DNA from 2 places in the uncultured Azonexus sp. genome. Region 2 is predicted to be linked to the other one. Evidence: predicted binding sites of a transcription regulator. Region 2 holds the regulator's gene; the other holds the start of a gene.
What was found. The regulator HrcA, encoded in region 2, represses chaperone genes, less so after heat shock. The targets are predictions, from matches to a motif close to TNTTAGCACTCNNNGNCNNNGAGTGCTAANA.
Positions count from the first base shown of each region.

Region 1: the regulator HrcA is predicted to act here: its motif matches at 2,131-2,161, upstream of Q0799_RS10925 (co-chaperone GroES).

Region 1 covers NZ_CALJNI010000015.1:37,344-43,272, forward strand. Annotated here, with positions in the region: gene groL (chaperonin GroEL) at 57-1,709, opposite strand; gene Q0799_RS10925 (co-chaperone GroES) at 1,757-2,047, opposite strand; gene Q0799_RS10930 (ammonium transporter) at 2,236-3,438, opposite strand; gene Q0799_RS10935 (murein transglycosylase A) at 3,595-4,818, opposite strand; gene Q0799_RS10940 (ATP-binding protein) at 4,866-5,738, shown strand; gene Q0799_RS10945 (Nudix family hydrolase) at 5,735-5,929, shown strand, end outside.
Region 2 covers NZ_CALJNI010000019.1:95,179-101,107, forward strand. Annotated here, with positions in the region: gene recN (DNA repair protein RecN) at 1-397, opposite strand, end outside; gene Q0799_RS13435 (NAD kinase) at 400-1,314, opposite strand; gene hrcA (heat-inducible transcriptional repressor HrcA) at 1,363-2,391, shown strand; gene hemH (ferrochelatase) at 2,391-3,494, shown strand; gene Q0799_RS13450 (VCBS repeat-containing protein) at 3,551-4,618, shown strand; gene Q0799_RS13455 (methyl-accepting chemotaxis protein) at 4,658-5,929, shown strand, end outside.

The sequences.
Region 1 (5,929 bases), on a different contig from region 2:
GCGAAAAAAAGCCCCGCCGAAGCGGGGCCTTTGACTGGCGCGAGGCCGGCCGGGTATTACATACCCATGCCGCCCATGCCACCCATACCGCCCATGCCGCCCATGTCGGGCATGCCGCCGGCCGGCTTGTCTTCGACCAGTTCAGCCACCATGCACTCGGTGGTCAGCATCAGGCCGGCCACGGAGGCGGCGTTCTGCAGTGCGGTGCGGGTCACCTTGGTCGGATCCAGCACGCCCATTTCGACCATGTCGCCGTACTCGCCGGAAGCGGCGTTGTAACCGTAGTTACCCTTGCCGCGAACGACCTTGTCGACCACCACGGACGGCTCGTCGCCGGCGTTGGCAACGATTTCGCGCAGCGGGGCTTCGATGGCCTTGAGGATCAGCTTGATGCCGGCGTCCTGGTCGTGGTTCTCGCCCTTCAGGGTCTTGACCGCGGAACGGGCACGCAGCAGGGCAACGCCGCCGCCAGGAACGATGCCTTCTTCAACGGCGGCACGGGTGGCGTGCAGCGCGTCTTCGACACGGGCCTTCTTTTCCTTCATTTCGACTTCGGTGGCAGCGCCAACCTTGATCACGGCAACACCGCCGGCCAGCTTGGCCACGCGTTCCTGCAGCTTTTCGCGGTCGTAGTCGGAGGTCGCTTCCTCGATCTGCACGCGGATCTGCTTGACGCGGGCCTGGATCGAAGCTTCGTCGCCGGCGCCGTCGATGATGGTGGTGTTTTCCTTGGCGATCTCGACACGCTTGGCCTGACCCAGATCCTTCAGGTCAGCCTTTTCCAGCGACAGGCCGGTCTCTTCGGAGATCACGGTGCCGCCGGTCAGGATGGCGATGTCTTCCAGCATGGCCTTGCGACGGTCGCCGAAGCCCGGGGCCTTGACGGCAACGGTCTTCAGGATGCCGCGGATGTTGTTGACGACCAGGGTAGCCAGCGCTTCGCCATCGACGTCTTCGGCGATGATCAGCAGCGGACGCGAGGACTTGGCAACCTGTTCCAGCACCGGCAGCAGATCGCGGATGTTGGAGATCTTCTTGTCGAAGAGCAGGATGAACGGGTTGTCGAGCAGGGCAACCTGCTTGTCCGGGTTGTTGATGAAGTACGGCGACAGGTAGCCGCGGTCGAACTGCATGCCTTCGACGACGTCGAGTTCGTTGGCCAGGGACTTGCCGTCTTCAACGGTGATGACGCCTTCCTTGCCGACCTTTTCCATGGCTTCGGCAATGATGTCGCCGATCGAGGAATCGGAGTTGGCCGAGATCGAACCGACCTGGGCGATTTCCTTGGTCGTCGTGCACGGCTTGGAGATGGCCTTCAGCTCTTCGATGGTGGCGGCGACAGCCTTGTCGATGCCGCGCTTCTGGTCCATCGGGTTCATGCCGGCGGCAACGTACTTCATGCCTTCGCGGACGATGGCTTGAGCCAGCACGGTGGCGGTGGTGGTACCGTCACCGGCGATGTCGGAGGTCTTGGAAGCGACTTCCTTGACCATCTGCGCGCCCATGTTGGCGAACTTGTCCTTCAGTTCGATTTCCTTGGCGACGGAAACGCCGTCCTTGGTCACGGTCGGGCCGCCGAACGAACGCTCGAGCACGACATTGCGGCCCTTCGGGCCGAGGGTCACCTTGACCGCGTCGGCCAGGATGTTGATGCCTTCGACCATACGGGCGCGGGCGGAATCACCGAATTTGACTTCTTTGGCTGCCATGTGAATAGCTCCTGAAAATTGTTCTGTTGAAAGGTCGGATGCAGGAATTACTTCTGCAGCACGCCCATGATGTCTTCTTCACGCATGACCAGGACTTCCTGGCCATCGACCTTGACGGCCTGGCCGGCGTACTTGCCGAACAGGACACGGTCGCCGACCTTGACGTCGGGAACGATGTACTTGCCGGCGTCGTCACGCTTGCCCGGGCCGACGGCCAGCACTTCACCCTGATCCGGCTTCTCGCCGGCGGAATCGGGGATGACGATGCCGGAGGCAGTGGTACGCTCGGCTTCGACGCGCTTGACGATCACACGGTCGTGCAAAGGACGGATGTTCATGGATATCGCTCCTGTAGTTTTATCTGCAAAACACTGAAATTGGCCGGGCACGCGGCTGCGGCACCGGGACCGGCGCGGGCATCTGTTAGCACTCGTCGCCGGTGAGTGCTAATAATAGTGACGCCCTTGGCCGATTTCAAGGGCAGGGCGGAAGTTTTTTCTTTTCCGGCTTCCGCCCGCCTGGCGATTTACCAGCTCGGTTCGCGCTCCGGCGTCGCCGTGATGCGGTGGATGCTCAAGTCGGCACCCTGGTATTCCTCTTCCTGGTCGAGACGCAGGCCGAAAGCGCGCTTCAGGCCGCCATAGACGGCAAAACCGCCGAGCAGGGCGACGCCGATTGCCAGCAGGGTCATCAGCAGTTGCGACATGAAGGCGACGCCGCCGGCGCCGCCGAGCGCGGTGCTGCCGAAGATGCCGACGGCGATGCCGCCCCAGGCGCCGCACAGACCGTGCAGCGGCCAGACGCCGAGGACGTCGTCGATCTTCCAGCGGTTCTGGGTCAGCGTGAACAGGATCACGAACATCGCGCCGGCGATGGCGCCGATGACCAGCGCGCCCATCGGATGCACCAGATCGGAACCGGCGCAGATGGCGACCAGACCGGCCAGCGGGCCGTTGTGGACGAAGCCGGGGTCGTTCTTGCCGAGCACCAGCGCCGCCAGCGTGCCGCCGACCATGGCCATCAGCGAGTTGATCGCGACTAGGCCGGAAATGTTCTCGATGGTCTGCGCGCTCATCACGTTGAAGCCGAACCAGCCTACCGTCAGGATCCAGGCGCCGAGCGCCAGGAAAGGAATCGACGAAGGCGGATGCGCCGACATCCGGCCGTCCTTGGTGTAACGGCCATAACGCGCACCAAGAAGAAGCACCGCCGGCAGCGCGATCCAGCCGCCCATCGCATGCACCACGACGGAGCCGGCGAAGTCGTGGAAGGGCGCACCAAAAGTGGCCGTCAGCCAGTCCTGGATGCCGAAGGCACCATTCCAGGCGATCCCCTCGAAGAAGGGGTAGACGAAGCCGACCAGCATGAAGGTGGCCGCCAGTTGCGGGTAGAAGCGCGCGCGCTCGGCGATCCCGCCCGAAATGATGGCCGGAATCGCGGCGGCGAAGGTGAGCAGGAAGAAGAACTTGGTCAGTTCATAGCCGTTCTTCTCCATCAGCGTCTCGACACCGCTGAAGAAATGAACACCGTAGGCGATGCCGTAGCCGATGAAGAAGTAGGCAATCGTCGACACGCCGAAGTCGGTCAGGATCTTGACCAGGGCGTTGACCTGATTCTTCTTGCGTACCGTGCCGACCTCGAGGAAGGCGAAGCCGGCGTGCATGGCCAGCACCATGATGCCGCCCAGAAGAATGAACAATACGTTGCTGCCAGAGTGCAAAGTTTCCATGGGACCCCCAGAAAATAATCTGGGAGCCGGAAAAGCAAGCACCATTCCAGTGCATGAAATCCGTTTCAAATCAGTGCATTGGAAAATGCACCAAAACAAAACGCGCACCGCAAGCGTGCATGACGCGGGGCAAACGCCCCGGTATCGTGCATCAACTCAGTCGAGCGGATGTCCCGGCGGCAGCAGAACCCACATCCGGCCGTCCTGTTTCATGCGGCCGGCCAGGGCGCCCGGCTCCTTGCCGAAGCCCCAGAAGAAATCGGCGCGCACTGCACCACGGATGGCACCGCCGGTGTCCTGCGCCATCACCAGCCGGTTCAGCGGCTGCGCCGAATTGGGGCGCGTCGTCGCCAGGAAGACCGGCGCTCCCAGCGGAATCGAGCGCGGATCAATGGCGATGCTGCGCTCGGGCGTCAGCGGTACGCCGAGGGCGCCGATCGGACCGTCGTCGCTGGCCGGCATCTCGCGGAAGAAGACATAGCTCGGATTGCTGTTGAGCAACTCGTCGAGACGCGCCGGATTGGCCCGCGCCCAGGCCTGGATGCCCTGCATCGACGCTTCTTCCAGCTTCAGGTCGCCGCGCTCGACGAGCAGGCGGCCGATCGAACGATACGGATGACCGTTCTGGTCAGCGTAATTGACCCGCATCGTGCTGCCATCGGGCAGACGGATGCGGCCGGAACCCTGGATCTGCAGGAAGAACAGTTCGATCGGATCATCGACCCAGGCCAGCGTCTTCGCCGGCAATTTGTCATTGGCCAGGATGTCGCCGCGCGTCCAGTAGGGCACGACCTTGTTGCCCTCGACCCGGCCGCGCACGCGCTTGCCCTTGAGTTCCGGAAAAAGGTCGCCCAGTTCGATGGTCAGCAGGTTCTCCGGCACGCCATGCACCGGGAACGCAAAGCGCTTGCCCGGCGTGCGGCTGCCCAGCAGCAGCGGTTCGTAATAGCCGGTGACCATGCCGCTGACCGCCGACGTGTCGGCCGTCGACACCGCGTAAGGTTGCAGGCGGGCCTCGAAGAACTGGCGCACGGCAGCATCCGACTTGCCGTCGACCGCATCGATCCCGGTGCAGATCTCGCGCCAGAACTGACCGGTATTGCGCCGCTGCAATCCGCGACAGGACTGGACGAAGGCCGGCCAGGCCGCCGCATGCTGATCGGTCTTCCAGCCCGGCAGATCGTCCCAGCTCGCCGGCGAGAACACGCGCGAGAAGGCCGGCGGCTGCACCGGCGTTTCGACGGCCGGACACGCCGGGCAGGACGCGCAGGGCGGACAGGCCGGCGCCTTTTCTCCGGACGGCGCGGACAGGCCGGGCAGGGTCGAACACCCGGCCAGCAGCAGGGCGAGAGCAAACAGGACAACTTGGCTTTTTGACATGGCTTTGGTTAGAGTGGGCAGCTTTGCCGCACAGTATACCTGCCACCATGATCGACTCCGCCCAACTCGAACGCCTGCTGACCCGCGCCGAGCATGTGCTCGGCCGCCTCGAAGCCACGCTGCCACCGGCCCCGCCCCTGCCCGACTGGCACGCCGCCGTGGCATTCCGCTGGCGCAAGAGCGGCGCCCGCGGCTGGTTGCAGGGCGTCGGCAAGCCGCACCCGATCCGCCTCAGCGACATCGAGACCGTCGACGACCAGAAAGCCCGCATCGTCGCCAACACCCGCCAGTTCGTCGCCGGCCAGGGCGCCAACAACGTGCTGCTGACCGGCGCCCGCGGCTGCGGCAAGTCCTCGCTGGTCAAGGCCGTGCTCAACGAATTCTCGGCCGACGGCCTGCGCCTGATCGAGGTCGACAAGCACGACCTGATCGACCTGCCGGACATCGTCGACCTGGTCGACGGCCGGCCGGAAAAATTCATCATCTTCTGCGACGACCTGTCGTTCGAAGCCGGCGAAACCGCCTACAAGGCCCTGAAATCGGTACTCGACGGCTCGGTCGCGGCGCCACCGGACAACGTCCTGATCTACGCCACCTCCAACCGCCGCCACCTGATGCCCGAATACATGTCGGAAAACCTGGAAACCCAGCGCGTCGGCGACGAAATCCACCCCGGCGAGGCGGTCGAGGAGAAAGTCTCGCTGTCCGAACGCTTCGGCCTGTGGATTTCCTTCTACCCCTTCTCGCAGGACGATTACCTGGCCGTCTTCGCGCATTGGGCGCGGCAGTTCGGCATTAGCGACGCAGTGATCGCCGCCAGCGAACGCGAAGCGCTGAACTGGGCACTGTCACGCGGGTCGCGCTCGGGCCGCGTCGCCTGGCAATTCGCCCGCGACCTGGCCGGGCGCCAGCCGGCATGAGCGCCATCGTCGAAGTCGCGGCCGCCGTGATGCTGCGCGCCGACGGTCGCGAATTCCTGCTCGCCCAGCGTCCGGAAGGCAAGGTCTACGCCGGCTACTGGGAGTTTCCCGGCGGCAAGGTCGAGGCCGGCGAAAGCGTGCGCGACGCACTGGTGCGCGAACTGCACGAAGAACTGGGGATCACCGTCACC
Region 2 (5,929 bases):
GGGCGTGCTGACCGTGAATATCGACCAGCCACTCGCCGACTTCGCGCAACTGCTGGACGGTCGCCGACGAGCCGTTGATCCAGGCACGCGAGCGGCCGTTGGCATCGACCACCCGGCGCAGCAGCAGTTCGTCGCCGGCATCGAGTCCGTTTTCGTCGAGCCAGGCAGCGACTTCGGGCAAGGCGGCAACGTCGAAGGTGGCGGCGATCTCGGCCTTGTCGCAGCCCGCACGGACGACGCCGGCGTCGCCACGCTCGCCAAGCGCCAGGGCCAGGGCGTCGATGAGGATCGATTTGCCGGCGCCGGTCTCCCCGGTCAGCGTGCCGAAACCGGCGGAAAATTCGAGTTCGAGGCGGTCGACGATGACAAAGTCGCGCAGAGTCAGGTGGCGGAGCATGCTTATCCCTTGGGCCGCTCGCTCCACTGCAGCTTTTGCCGCAGCATGGCGAAGTAGCTGTAACCCGGTGGATGCAGGAAACAGATGGTGTGTTCGGAACGGCGCAGACGGACGCTGTCGCCGGTCTGCAGGTCGAGCGTCAGCTGACCGTCGAAGTGCACCCGCGGGTCGTCGGCGTGAGTGACGCGCAGTTCGATGTCGGCGTTGTCATTGACGATCACCGGGCGGTTGGTCAGCGCGTGCGGACACAGCGGCACCAGCGCGATGCCGGTCAGCGTCGGATGCAGGATCGGGCCGCCGGCCGACAGCGAATAGGCGGTCGAACCGGTCGGCGTCGACACGATCAGGCCGTCGGAACGCAGGTTGTAGATGAACTCGCCGTCGATGAACAATTCGAATTCGATCATCCGGCCGATTGCACCCTTGTCGATGACGACATCGTTGAGCGCCATGTTGGTCGCCAACTCCTTGCCGTCGCGGATCACTTCGGCCGCCAGCAGCATGCGGTTCTCGCGCAGGAAACGGCCGTCGAGCAGGTCGTCCATGCAACTGAGCATGTCCTGGCGGGCGATGTCGGTCATGAAGCCGAGCCGCCCCTGGTTGACCCCGACCAGCGGCACGCAATAGCGGGCCAACCGGCGCGCCGCGTTGAGCATGGTGCCGTCGCCGCCAAGCACGATGGCCGCGTCGGCATGGGCGCCGATGTCGTTGAAGCCGCAGGTGACCCAGCGCGACAGGTCGACCAGCTTGCCGATATGTTCGGCGGTCTCGCGCTCGACGAAGACCGAGACGCCGCGCTCGTGCAGGTACTCGGCCAGACGCCGCAACGATTCGGCGATTTCCGGGCTGTGGTACTTGCCGACGAGGGCGATGGTTCGGGGTTGGCGCAGGCGGTTCATGGGTGCGAATTCTTGCATAAAAAACGGCTTGCCGTGCCGCCGCCGCTTTTGGGTAGAATCCACGCCATGCTTGATGATCGCTCGCGCACCCTGCTCAAGGCCCTGGTCGAACACTACATTGCCGACGGGCAACCGGTCGGCTCGCGCGCCTTGTCGAAATTTTCCGGCCTCGACCTGTCGCCGGCGACGATCCGCAACGTCATGGCCGACCTCGAGGAGGCCGGCTTCGTCGCCAGCCCGCACACCTCGGCCGGACGGGTGCCGACAGCGCGCGGTTACCGCCTGTTCGTCGACAGCCTGCTCACCGTGCAGCCGCTCGAAGCCCGCCAGATGGGCGCGATGGAAGAAGCCCTGCACGGCCTGCCGGCCAACCAGGTGATCGCCAACGCCTCGCAGTTGCTGTCCAACCTGACCCACTTCGCCGGTGTCGTCATCGCTCCGCGTCGTGCCGCCAACCGCATCCGCCAGATCGAATTCCTCAGCCTGTCCGAAAAGCGCATCCTGCTGATCATCGTCACCACCGACGGCGATGTCCAGAACCGCATCCTGACCAGTGACAAGTCTTACAGCCCGTCGGAACTGGTCGCCGCGGCGAATTACCTGAACCAGAACTTCGCTGGCCTCGATTTCGAGCAGATCCGCCAGCGCCTGGCGCACGAAATCCAGCAACTGCGTGAGGACATCAAGCCGCTGATGTCGCTGGCGCTCGAGGCCGGCGATGCGGCCCTGGCCGAAAATGCCCAACCCTACGTGATCAGCGGCGAAAAGAACCTGCTCGACGTCGAGGAACTGTCGTCGAACATGAAACGCCTGCGCCAGTTGTTCGACCTCTTCGAACAACGCTCCAGCCTGATGCGCCTGCTCGATATCTCCAACCGCGCCGAAGGCGTGCGCATCTTCATCGGCGGCGAATCCGGCATCGCCACGCTCGACGAATGCAGCGTCATCGCCGCCCCCTACAGCGTGGACGGCCAGGTGGTCGGCTCGGTCGGCGTCATCGGCCCGACCCGGATGGCCTACGAGCGTGTCATCCCCATCGTCGACATCACCGCCCGCCTGCTCACCTCCGCCCTTTCCGGCAAGAACGACAACTGATGCCCCGCTTCCAGCCCGAACCGCCGTACCGCCACGGCACGCCCGCCGGCACCGCCGTCATCCTGGTCAACCTCGGCACGCCCGAGGCGCCGACCGCGCCGGCGCTGCGCCGCTATCTCAAGCAGTTCCTCTCCGACCCGCGTGTCGTCGAAATCCCCAAGGCGCTGTGGTGGCTGATCCTGAACGGCATCATCCTCAATATCCGGCCCAAGAAATCCGCCGCCAAGTACGCCTCCGTGTGGACCGACGAAGGTTCGCCGCTGCGCGTACATACCGAACGCCAGGCCAAGCTGCTCAAGGGACTGCTCGGCGAGCGCGGCCACCGGGTCGAGGTCACCTGGGCGATGCGTTACGGCCAGCCCTCGGTCGGCGCCGTACTCGACCGCCTCAAAGCCGCCGGCCACCGGCGCATCCTGATCGTGCCGATGTACCCGCAGTACGCCGCCAGCACCACCGCCACCGTCGTCGACGAAGCCGCTCGCTGGCTGCTGCAGACGCGCAACCAACCGGAGATGCGTTTCCTGCGCAACTACCACGACGACGCCGGCTACCTGGCGGCACTCGAAGTCAGCGTCCGTCGCCACTGGCAGCAGGTCGGTCCACTGGCCGACGGCGACCGGCTGCTCATGAGCTTCCACGGCCTGCCGAGACGCAGCCTCGACCTTGGCGACCCCTACTTCTGCGAATGCCACAAGACCGGCCGACTGCTCGCCGAACGGCTTGGCCTGCGCGACGACCAGTACCAGATCTGCTTCCAGTCCCGCTTCGGCAAGGCCGAATGGCTGCAGCCCTACACCGCGCCAACCCTGCACGCCTGGGGTCAGGCCGGCGTCCGTCGGGTTGACGTGATCTGTCCCGGCTTCTCCGCCGACTGTCTGGAGACGCTCGAAGAAATCGCCCAGGAAGGCCGCGACGATTTCCTTGCTGCCGGCGGCAAGGAATACCACTACATTCCGGCACTCAACGAGGCCCCGGACTGGATTGCCGCGCTCGGCGACCTCGTCGAGCGCCACCTTGGCGGCTGGGAGACGAAGGCAGAAGACAATCCGCAAGCGCTCGCCAGAAGCCTGGACGAAGCCAGAAAATTCGGGGCCGCAACTTAATTTCCCGCCGCGCCTGCCGTTAACAATGTGTCTGATCACATTGCCGGGAGGCCAACATGAAAATCGCCAGTGCCGAACTGCAATTGGCCTCATCGCACAGCAGCATGCAGCGTCACGAGGTCAGCGAGTCGCTGCGTGCCTGGGTTGGCCCCCAGCGCCCCGATTTCGAAGGCCGGGGCGCGGCGGGTGATGCACCTGCCCGCCCCCTGGTGGTGATTTCCGAGGCCGGCAAGGCGGCAGCGGCGGCGTCAGCGGCCGACAGTATCGACAAGGAAATCGAGGACCGCATCGACGAAGATCCGCGCATGCTGCTGATGCGCCTGATGCTCGAGGCACTGACCGGCAAGTCGACCCGCATCTTCGACGCGCGCGAACTCGCGGATCGTTCCCGTCCGGTCGATGTTCCGGCCCCGCCGGGCAACGCCGGCGGCCAGAATGCGAACGCCCCGGCCGGTTTCGGCATCGAATACGACTATCACGAATCCTATACCGAGGTTGAAGCCACCAGCTTCACCGCCAGCGGCACCGTCAAGACCGCCGACGGCAAGGAAATCCGCTTTGACATCACCCTGATGATGTCGCGCGCCTATCACGAGGAAAGTTCGATCAGCCTGCGACTGGGTGATGCGGCGCGCAAGGTCGACCCCCTGGTTCTCAACTTCTCGGGCAACGCCGCCAGCCTGCTGGATCAACGCTTCTCCTTCGACCTCGACAGCGATGGCAAGGAGGAGCAGATTTCCCGCCTGGCCAGTGGCAGCGCCTACCTGGTCTTCGATCGCAATGGCGATGGCAAGATCAACAACGGCAATGAAATGTTTGGCCCGAATTCCGGTGACGGCTTTGCCGAACTGGCGCAACTCGACGACGACGGTAACGGCTGGATCGACGAGAACGACAAGGCTTGGCAGAAGCTTAGCCTGTGGCAACCCGATGAAAATGGTTCGGGCGAGTTGAAATCCTTGAGCGAAAGCGGCGTTGGCGCGATCGCGCTGGCGCGCGTGGCGACGCCATTTGACCTCAAGGGAAACACGAATACGCTTTTTGGACAAATTCGCACTTCAGGAATTTTTTTGCATGAGAATGGCGCTGCTGGCACAATCCAACAAATAGACTTGGCCGTCTGAGACAAACTGACCAAGTCGTCACAACAAGGGTTGATAAAAATGCCGCGCTTTGCCGACTTGAAAATCTGGGTTCGCCTGACTGCTGCCATCTGGGTTGTCCTCGCACTGATCTGGGCCGGAGCCATCGTCTGGATGACCAACGTCAATCGCGATACCGCGATCAACCAGGCCAAGGATTTCTCGCAGAGCATTCACGAAATGACCATGGCCGGCCTCACCGGCATGATGATCACCGGCACCGTCGATCAGCGCGAGGTCTTCCTCGACCAGATCAAGCAGCTGTCGATCATCAAGGACCTGCACGTTGCCCGCAGCGAAGCCGTGATCAAGCTGTACGGCCCGGACACCAAGAGCAACCGCGAACTCGACGCGCAGGAGCAGAAGGTGATGCGCGAAGGCAAGCCTTACATCGCCGTCGAACACGAGGGCGGCAGTTCCTTCCTGCGGGTGATCAACCCGACCAACGCCTCGTCCAACTACCTCGGCAAGGACTGCATCGTTTGCCACCAGGCTCCGGAAGGCACCGTTCTCGGTCTGGTCAGCATGAAGGTCTCGCTCGACTCGGTTGAGGCCGAAGTCGCCAGCTTCCGCCTGAAGATTGCCGGCGCCGCCCTCGGCGCCCTCGGCGCACTGCTGCTGATCATCTACTTCCTGACCCACCATTTCGTCACCGTACCGCTCGACCACCTGCGCAGCGGCCTGCGCGACATCGCCCGCGGCGAAGGCGACCTGACCCGTCGCCTGCCGGTCAAGGGACGGGACGAGGTCGGTCAGTCGGCCCAGGTATTCAACGAAATGATGGGCAACTTCCAGCAACTGGTCAGCCAGGTCCGCGATGCCGCCGCCCAGGTTTCGGCCCGGGTTGCCGCGCTGTCCGACAGTGCCGACCGGGTTTCCCAGAGCTCGCACCTGCAAAACGAGAAGTCCAACGATGCGGCGACTGCGGTCGAACAACTGGTCTCCAGCATCTCGTCGATCGCCCAGAGCGCCGAACATGTTCAGCACCAATCGCAGGAAAGCCTGGCCCGGGCCAACGAAGGCAGCCGCAACCTGCAGACCCTGCTCGGCGAAATGAATGTCGTCGAAAGCGCCGTCAAGGAAATGGCCGACTCGGTGAACAACTTCGTGCGCAACACCGAATCGATCACGATGATGACCCGCGAGGTCAAGGACATCGCCGAGCAGACCAACCTGCTGGCGCTCAACGCCGCCATCGAGGCAGCCCGCGCCGGCGAACAGGGCCGCGGCTTCGCCGTGGTTGCCGACGAAGTCCGCAAGCTGGCCGAAAAATCGTCGCGCTCGGCCAGCGAG